DNA from 2 places in the Paenarthrobacter sp. FR1 genome. Region 2 is predicted to be linked to the other one. Evidence: riboswitches for the same ligand, from Rfam matches in the RefSeq annotation. Region 2 holds a riboswitch; the other holds the start of a gene.

Evidence for each region. Region 2 has a riboswitch for cyclic di-AMP ahead of ACR30Z_RS04845 (C40 family peptidase). Riboswitches for the same ligand answer to the same signal wherever they lie in the genome.
Region 1: another riboswitch for cyclic di-AMP. It lies ahead of ACR30Z_RS09695 (hypothetical protein); the one in region 2 lies ahead of ACR30Z_RS04845 (C40 family peptidase).

What each region holds. Positions count from the first base shown of each region.
Region 1 covers NZ_JBPFSF010000004.1:168,597-173,233, reverse strand. The annotation lists gene ACR30Z_RS09705 (NCS2 family permease) at 1-1,367, opposite strand, end outside; gene ACR30Z_RS09700 (copper resistance CopC family protein) at 1,482-2,114, shown strand; cyclic di-AMP (ydaO/yuaA leader) riboswitch at 2,289-2,457, shown strand; gene ACR30Z_RS09695 (hypothetical protein) at 2,461-3,240, shown strand; gene ACR30Z_RS09690 (FAD-binding protein) at 3,419-4,111, opposite strand; gene ACR30Z_RS09685 (universal stress protein) at 4,529-4,637, shown strand, end outside.
Region 2 covers NZ_JBPFSF010000002.1:27,893-32,529, forward strand. The annotation lists gene ACR30Z_RS04840 (M23 family metallopeptidase) at 1-819, shown strand, start outside; cyclic di-AMP (ydaO/yuaA leader) riboswitch at 965-1,126, shown strand; gene ACR30Z_RS04845 (C40 family peptidase) at 1,131-1,877, shown strand; gene ACR30Z_RS04850 (NlpC/P60 family protein) at 1,977-2,750, shown strand; gene ACR30Z_RS04855 (HNH endonuclease) at 3,148-3,648, shown strand; gene ACR30Z_RS04860 (NTP transferase domain-containing protein) at 3,691-4,581, shown strand; gene ACR30Z_RS04865 (molybdopterin molybdotransferase MoeA) at 4,578-4,637, shown strand, end outside.

The DNA.
Region 1 (4,637 bases), on a different contig from region 2:
AAGGGGTGGACTTCGCGGGCGCGGCCCTGGAAGGTGCGGATCAGCACGAACGAGATGAACCCGGCACCCAGGCCGTTGGCGATGGAGTACGTGAACGGCATCAAGGCGATGGTCAGGAACGCGGGAATCCCGACTCCCCAGTCCTGCCAGTCGATCTTCCCCACCTGGGAAACCATCATGAAGCCCACGACCACCAGCGCGGGGGCCACGGCTTCGAACGGCACCAGGTTGATCAGCGGTGTGAAGAACATGGCAATGAGGAAGAGCACGCCGGTCACGATCGAGGCCAGACCGGTACGCGCGCCTTCGCCGATCCCCGCGCCGGATTCAACGAAGATCTGGTTGGAGGAAACCGAAGCGCCGCCACCCACGATTGCACCGAGGGCATCCACCTGGAGGACCCGGTCCACGTTGGGGATGTTGCCGTCCTTGTCCACGGTTCCGGCCTCGTTGGCCAGGCCCACCATGGTGCCCATGGCGTCGAAGAAGATGCTGAGGAGGATCACGAAGGCCAGCAAGGCGGCAGCGATAAAGCCGAGGTGTTCGAACGCGCCGAAGGGGTTGGCCTTGCCGATCAGGGACAGGTCAGGGGCGCCCCACTCGGAAAGCGTGGGGGCCACGAGCGACCAGCCGCGGGGGTTGACGTTCTTGCCATCAAAGCTGGGGCCGATGTGGAGCGTGAATTCGAGGATCGCAGCCAGGGCGGTGGAGACCACGATGCCGATCAGGATGGCGCCACGGACCTTGCGGACCACCAAGGCGATGGTCAGGATCAGGCCCACCGCGAACACCAGGGTGGGCCAGCCCATCAGCTTGCCGTCCACGCCAAGTCCCAGCGGAACTGTGGTGCCTGCGGCGTCCGGGATGCGGCGGACGAATCCGGCATTGACCAGGCCGATCAGGGCGATGAACAGGCCGATGCCCACCACGATCGCGGTCTTGAGGGCCTCCGGTACTGCCTTGAAGACGGCGGTACGGAAGCCCGTGAGGACCAGGATGAGCATCGTGACGCCGGAGAGGACCACGAGCCCCATCATGTCTGGCCACGTCAGCCCCGGGTGCGAGGCAACGGTGACGGCCACGAACGCGTTGACGCCCAGGCCCGTTGCCACGGCGAACGGGTGCTTGGCCCACGCGCCCATGAGGATGGTCAGGATGCCCGCCACGAACGCAGTGGTGGCGGCGACAGCGGTGAAGCCGAGCGATGCTCCACTCGAGTCGGCTCCGGAGAGGATCAGTGGGTTCAACACCACGATGTAGCTCATGGCGAAGAAGGTTGCGAAACCGCCACGGATTTCCCGCGAATAGGTGGAGCCGCGCTCGGAGATCTTGAAGTAGCGGTCGACTGCAGAACCTTGTTTAAGCATGAAGGACTCCGGGGATCGAGGGGAGTGTGCTCTCAAATCCTATGCGGTCGGATATGGGCGCACCGGACCATTCGCCTAGTCTGTAAGGAAGCCAACACTAGGAGAAACCGCCCCATGCGCACCATCCGCCCGCTTCTGGCCGCCGTCGTCGCTGCTCTTGCCTTCGCGTCCGCCCTGCTGTTTTCTGCGGCTCCAGCGTCCGCGCATGATGTCGCCGAGTCCACGGCGCCGGCGAACGGTGCCAACGTGGCGGAAGTTCCGGCGTCGGTCTCCATTACTTTCAACAACCGCCCGTTGGCGATCGGTTCGGGCGTCACTGTCACCGCGGGCGGCGAAAACTGGGCGGATGGACCCGTCGAAATCATCGATAACCAGGCAGTTCAGAAGCTGCGCGACGGCGCGCCGGCAGGCGAATACACAGTGGTTTGGCGCGTGGTCAGCTCCGATTCCCACCCTATTGAGGGCACGTTTACCTTCACGGCCACCGCAGGGAGCACGACGACGACAGGCGGCACTGCGGTTGCCTCACCGTCAGCTTCGGCTCCTTCAGCTTCGGTACCTTCGGCGGGAACGGCGGCGCCGGGAACGGGTACCAGCGAGCCGGCGGCGGACGCATCGCAGCCCTTCCCCTGGAGCATCGTAGGACTGGCGGTGGTGGCTATCGGACTCGTTATTTACCTGGCCGTTACCGCGCGGAAGAAACTGGCGGCCTCAAACGACTCGGACGGCCAAACTCCCGCGGAATAACGGGGTTTTCTACGTACCTGCGAAGATCTCGAAACGGTCACCACGACACGCCAAAAGGGTAGTTCTCGTTACTTAAATGTGACTTCCGGGTGATCTTCGCGTACGGTGGTACCTGTGCCTGTTCCACGTAGCGGGCACTTCCGGCCTGATTGCCTAGCTCTGCCGCAGTCCGGAATCCGTTCGCAGACAAACCTTACGGCAGAGACGGGGAACCCATTTTAGGTCGCTTTCGAGCGTGCCTTGGGGTGAAGTCACGATGCTTCCGCTGAACAGCGGGGGATAGTGACCGGGTGACTCCCATCCGAATCCGACAGCTAACCTCGCAGGCATCGGGAGAGGCTCTTTCATGTCTTCACGCATTCTTCGCGGCCGTCGTAAGGCGGACAGCGTACGTCCTAATCCGTTCATCTCCATCTCCAAGGCTGTTGCCAGCAACGCTTCCGGCGCTGGTCGCCAGGCAGCTGTTATCGCAGCAGCTTCGGGTCTCGTTCTGACCGGCTCCATTGCTGCCCACGCAGCCGAGGCTCCGGTACAGCGGGATTCCAGCCCCGCCACGGTCGCCGAGACCGCATCCGAGGCTCCCACCCAGGTTGTTACCGCCTTGTCGACGGCTACCGTCAACTTCGAGCGCCCTGCTGTTGCTTCGGTTGCAGCACCGGTCATCGAAAAGCCGGCTCCGGTTGCTCCGGCTCCCGTTGCCAAGAAGGCAGCAGTAACCACCGCCGCTGCAGCAGCCCCTGCCAAGGCTGCCGCTGCTGCTCCCGCCGCACCGGCCGCCGCTGCTCCTGCAGCTGCTCCCGCCGTCGGTGGCGTCAACGCAGCCATGGTTGCCTCGGCTTACGCCCAGATCGGCATCATGCAGGACTGCACCGCCATGGTGGAAAAGGCCCTCGGCTCCGCAGGCATCCCCGTTGGTGACCTCGGCCCCATGCAGTTCATGAACTACGGCAAGGTTGTCAGCGACCCCCAGCCCGGTGACATGATCGTCCAGTCCGGCCACGTTGCAATCTTCATCGGCAACGGCCAGGCCATCAGTGGTGGCATCAACGGCAACCAGACGGGCATCCACCCGATCAGCTGGTTGACCGCAACGGGTCCCCTGACCTACGTACGCGCAGGCGCATAAGCCTCACGCACCAACAAAGGCCGGTGCCTTCGAAGATTCTTTTCTTCGTAGGTACCGGCCTTTGGCGTTAAGTTCTGTGCGTTAAAGTTCCAGCCTTAGGGCACGACGGCGGTTCGGCGCGTCTTTGTTGGGTGGCGTGCCGGGGTTTGCGGCGTGAGGTTCCCGGGACGTGGACTTCCTAAACGGTGGCGATGCCGGGTCCTGCCGGCAGGGCCACCTTGGCTGAGATCGCCTGGCCCACGGCCTTGGCCTGTCGAAGCACTTCCTTGGGGGTGGGCGTGATGAGTTCCCCAACGCCCACAAGGTGCATTCCGACGGCACGCATGGCGGCTACGAGGTTCTGGCCGATGGAGATTCCCAGTTCTGCCAGCATTCGGCGCAGCTGGCTCTGGGCACAGCGGGTCACCACGATGTGGTCGGCCAGGAGAACGCCGTTGGCTGTGTGGACAGCCCACTGGCGCGGCATGGATTCGAGTGGGCCGGACACATGGAGGCCGGTCCGGAGCCCGGCTGTGGTCATGCTCGCGGCCATTCCGAATCCCAGCTGCTGAGAGGGATCAGAGCCCAGGAAATCAAGGCGGACGGCACGGGTGGTGTTGCGGACGTCCAGATGATGGCTTGCGGCATAGTTCCGCAGGTGACGGAGGATCTCAGTGCGTTCTTTCATTGCTGCGGGATCGGCGACGTCGCATCGTTGAAGCATTCCGGTGTGGACTGAAGGGCCTGCGGCTGATATGGCGCCGAAGCCGTCCACAACGATCGAGCCCACGCCATAGCGGCTGAGCTCACTGGCAACTGCCAGGCCGGACAGGCCGGCTCCGATGACCACGGTGGTGGTGCGTTCCGTGGCGGAATCAGGCGTGGGTGACACTGCTTGGTTCCTCCTTGACGTGTGTGCCCTGAGGCAGCGCGTGGGATCGCGTCCGAGTTCCCCAAGCGGCCGCAAATAAATGGCCGGAGTGTGTCGCGAAACACGTTTGCCGGCCATTCGGTGACTCGAACACTACCGAACTTTTTCGGCCATGGATAGCCTCGCGCATCCGCGTGTTTTGCGTGTTCATCCGCAGCGCAAAAAGGGTGCTCCGGAACCGAGCCCGGACCGTTATACACATAGCCCAAAGTCGCCTTGATTCGTCATTGCCGACCGAGAATAGTGGGCATTGGAAGGAGAAATTTCCTGGTTTCTCCTGCCCCGGTCATTGACATTCAGGCCGTCAGGGAATCCGACCCGGAGAACCTCTGGCAGAATGGCCGGAACATCAAGCAGTAGGTGGAGAGGCAGGCCCCCATGGACCAGCACGGCAGACACAGTGAAGAGCCACTCGACGGCGAGGACCAAGCTGTCGCACCAGGTGGCATCGTCGTTGGAGTGGACGGATCCGAACACGGCCAGTGTG
Region 2 (4,637 bases):
AACGTCAGGGGCCGCCGCCGCGCGTCCGGCCCCGCTGTTGAGCTGCGGCCAGCCCGCGCCACTATGGACATCCGGCCCCGCGACACTGAGCGTCAGGTCCGCCGCCGTAAGAGCCCGTTGCGCCAGGTAGCCGATTTTGCCGCAGCCAGTGGCGTCGGGCAGAAAGCCGGTGTAGCGCTTGCCGCCACCGGACTTGCCCTGACTGTCGGTCTGCCGGCCACCAGCCCGGTCATGGCCACCTCGGAGTCCGGCCAGACTGAGGCCGCCCTCGCCGTCACCGGCGGGAGCCAGCCCGAGGTTTCCGCAGCCGCATCCGCCAAAATCGACTTCAGCCGCGCCGCCGTTGCCACTGCCGCGGATCCCGACGGAAAGCTGAAGCAGCTCCTCAGCGCCCAGTCCGCCGGAAGCATCCAGCGCGCCTCGTCCGTTGGCACCATGGCCAGCCCCTTGGATACGCTCACCACGGCGTCACCCTTTGGTTACCGCATCAGCCCCCTCACGGGCGGTTCCGGTGACTTCCACCGCGGCCAGGACTTCGTAGCCCAGTGCGGCACAGCCGTCCATGCTGCGGCCACCGGCAAGGTCACTTTCGCAGGTTGGCACGAGTACGGCGGAGGCAACCGCGTGGTAGTGGACCACGGCAACGGCCTTGAGACCACGTACAACCACCTGTCGTCCTTCACTGTCAAGGTGGGCCAGACGGTCAACCGTGGCGACACCGTAGCCCTGAGCGGCACCACAGGCGCTTCCACCGGATGCCACCTCCACTTCGAGGTTCAGGTCAACGGCGAAGTTGTCGACCCCATGGGCTGGCTCTGAGCTAGTTGATGGTTGTCTCTCGCATTCGTGACACGCCCCGTGACCTGAATGTGACATTCGCGTTCAACTGTTGTACCGTACAAAGCGCATCGGCTTTTTAGGGGGCCGGTGCACTTGAGTGGATTGCCTAGCTCTGCCACCACTCGAGGTCCGTTCGCATAAATCGTCTGGCAGGGGCGGGGGAACCACTTCTGGTCTTCGAGAGAAGGCCTTGGGGTTAAGTCGCAAAAGCTTCCTTGAAGCGGCGCGGCCGGATGACTCCCATCCGAATCCGACAGCTCACCTCGCAGGCATTGGGAGAGGCTACCTTCGTGTCATCACGCACTACCCCTGCGCGCCACCGCGCCGAATCGGTTCGAACGAACCCTTTGAACAACCTTTCCAAGGCTGTTTCATCCAACGCCGGAACTGTTGGTCGCCAGGCCGCCGTATGGGCAGCAGCCTCGGGCCTCGTCCTTAGCGTCGGCCTGCCGGCACAGGCAGCGGACACCGACGTCACCAAGTCGGAAGCCTCCAGCACCCAGCAGCTGGTCGCCACGGCAGTCGTCACCGCAGAGCCCACCGCCACCGTTTCCTTTGAGAGCCCCGTTGTGGTCACCAAGGAAGCCCCCAAGGTAGTCCAGCGTGCTTCGCAGACCACCCAGCGCACGGCGGCAAACAGCACACAGGAAACCGCGGGTGCCGTCACCGCGAAGTCCTCCGAAGCCAAGGACGCTGCTTCCAGCGCCGCCGCTTCCGGTCTCGCCGCTATTGCCTACACCGGCATTGGCCACCCCTATGTTTGGGGCGGCACCACTCCCAACGGCTGGGATTGCTCAGGCTTCACCCAGTGGGTTTACGCGCAGGCCGGCATCAGCATCCCCCGCGTCAACGCCTGGACGGCCATGAAGCCCACCAGCACCCCTGCTCCCGGCGACCTCGTCATGCAGAACGGCGGAGCCCACGTGGGCATCTACGTCGGCAACGGCATGATGATCAGCGCCTTGAACCCGGGCCAGGGCACGCTGCTGCACTCAGCGGCTTCCACAGGTACGTCCTCCTTCTTCACCCTCCGCTAGAAATCATCCGGTTCGGGGTAAGCCAGCATGCCCCCAAGTGCTGGCCTGCCCACTACCCGCGTGTACCCCAACTGCCCGCGGATACGAAAAGAGAAAATCATGACCAGTGCAAACAAGGTTGCACGGCATCGCGCTGAGGCCCCCAAGACCAGCTCGCTTGCCGTTATCGCCAAGGCCGTCAGCGACAACGCCGGTGGCGTTGGCCGCCAGGCAGCAGTTATTGCCGCAGCATCAGGCCTGGTCCTGACCAGCGGTGTGGCAGCCAACGCTGCCGACACCAATGTCGATCGCGAATCCACGTCGACGTCCACCCTTGACGTCCAGTCAGTGGTCCAGGCCACCATCGCTGCGGATTCCACGGTCGCCATCTCCTACGAGCGCCCCGTGGTCACCACGGTGGAAGCTCCGGCTCCGGTCGAGAAGAAGGCGCCCGCCAAGGCGGAGACCAAGAAGGCTGCGGAAAGCACGGCTACAGCCGGTAACGCTACCCTCGCGGTCAACACCGCAGCCCCGGCCGCCAAGGCTCCTGCAGCCTCGAGCGGGCTCGGTGCGGCTATTGCCGCCGCTGCCTACGCACAGCTCGGCGTGACCCAGGACTGCACCATGCTGGTGACCAACTCCCTGGCAGCCGTCGGCATCAACTTCCACGACTGGCCGGCCGGTTACCTCTCCCTGGGCCGCACCGTCAGTGCAGCAGAAGCCCAGCCGGGCGACCTCGCCTACTACGCCAATGGCGGCTTGGCCGGACAGGCCCACATCGCTGTATACGTCGGTAACGGCATGGCAGTCCACGGTGGATGGAACGGATCCACTACGGCACTGTTCAGCGCCAACGTTGGCTCCGGACCGGTTTTCATCCGCGTCAACGGCTGATCCAAGCACCTCCAAGAACACCCCGCAGGCTGAGGCCGGCGGGGTGTTCTGCTTTTAAGAGCAGCCCGATCCAGCGACCAGCATTGATGCGTCGGGCGGCCCGTACCGTCCGCACCAACTCTCAGCCTGCGGGTCACCCGACACGCCGTCATCCTTGGTGTGTCCTCTTCGGTCGCCGGTCAAAGTGGGTGGTGGAGGCCCGCCTTCGCAGCCCGGCGATGCCGCACATCCCTTAACCACGCATGAATTTTTGCCGACACCGCACGCGAAACGACAGAAAAATTCGTTGATACGGCATATAAGTGCTTACCCTTATGGTGTCGATCCACAGCCCGTACAAGCAGAGGGCAGCCGGCCCTCGTGCCCCTGACGGGTGCGGCCGTGAAGAGGTACGTGCATGCGCACACTCGTTCTGAATGCTGGATATGAACCGCTGGCGGTAATAACATTCCGCCGGGCGCTGGTCCTTGTGCTGACTGGGAAAGCAAGCGTAGTGGCCGAAGGCGACGAGCCTGTCGTCGGGCCACAGGAGATTCTTGGACGCCCCTCCGTGATCCTCCTTAACCGCTACATCCGCCCCAGGTACAACAGGATTACCGCCGTGAGTCGCCGCGGGGTCCTTCGCCGCGACGGTCACCGCTGCGCCTATTGCGGGAAAACAGCCCACACCATAGACCACGTCCACCCCAAATCCAGGGGCGGCGCGGATTCCTGGGAAAACCTGGTTGCGGCGTGCTTGAAATGCAACAACGCCAAGAGCGACCATACGTTGGCTGAAATGGGATGGAAGCTCCGTTTCAAGCCAGGCGTGCCCCAGGGAACCATGTGGCAGATCAAAGAACTCGAGAAACCTGCGCCGGACTGGGACCCGTTCCTGTTGCCGGAATCCGCTGCCTGATCGATTTCTGCTGAACTCCGCCCGCCCGGGTACTCTGGGCGGATGGAATTCAACGCCGTGATTCTGGCGGGTGGCAAGGCCACCCGCCTCGGGGGCGTGCCCAAGCCGGCGCTGAAGTACGACGGCGCCACTCTCCTTACGCATGCGCTGCAGGCGGCCCGGGGTGCTTCTGCCGTGGTGGTCGTAGGACCGGAGGCGGAGGCGTTGCCGGGAGAGATCCTGCGGGCACGCGAGGAGCCCGTGTTCGCAGGCCCTGCAGCTGCAATCGCCGCCGGCCTGGCCGCGCTGAAGACGAGCGCTTCGAGCCAGGCATGGACGCTGGTGCTGGCATGCGACATGCCACACGCTTCCCGTGGTGTCGAGCTCCTTTGGGCTGCGCTGGCGTCACATCCCGGCGTTGAAGGGGCCATGGCGGTCTCCACTGATGGCCGGAAGCAGCCTCTCCTGGGGGCCTACAGGACCGCCGCCCTGGAACGGGAAGTGGCGGCAGCTTCCGAGGGAGACGGGTTAACGAACTCTTCAGTGTTCCGACTGCTTGCTAGGCTGAACCTGCTGGACGTTGACGTCCCCGCGGGGTCCACTGATGACGTGGATACGTGGGAGGACGCTGCGGCCTTGGGCATTGACTACGAGTTGGAGGCGGACGTGAAGAGCCAGGAAGAGACGCTCGAGGAATGGTGCCGCACACTGCTGCAGGCGTTTGAGCTTGAGGGCGTTGACGTGGACGTCAACGAGGTCCTCGCGGTTGCAGGAGTCGCCGCGCATTCAGTGGTGCGCCCCGCAGCACCCCTGACTACGTTCATCGCCGGGTACGCCGCCGGCATGGCCCGGGGCATCGGCCAGGCCAGCGACGACGCGTCCATGAAGGCTGCCTTGGAGTTGGCCCGTAAAGTTGCCAAGGAATACGCGGAGCCAGGGACTGACACCGAATGACAGGGGCCCCCACCGAGGGCCACCACGCGGCACACACTTGGCATGAGGCCCGGCAA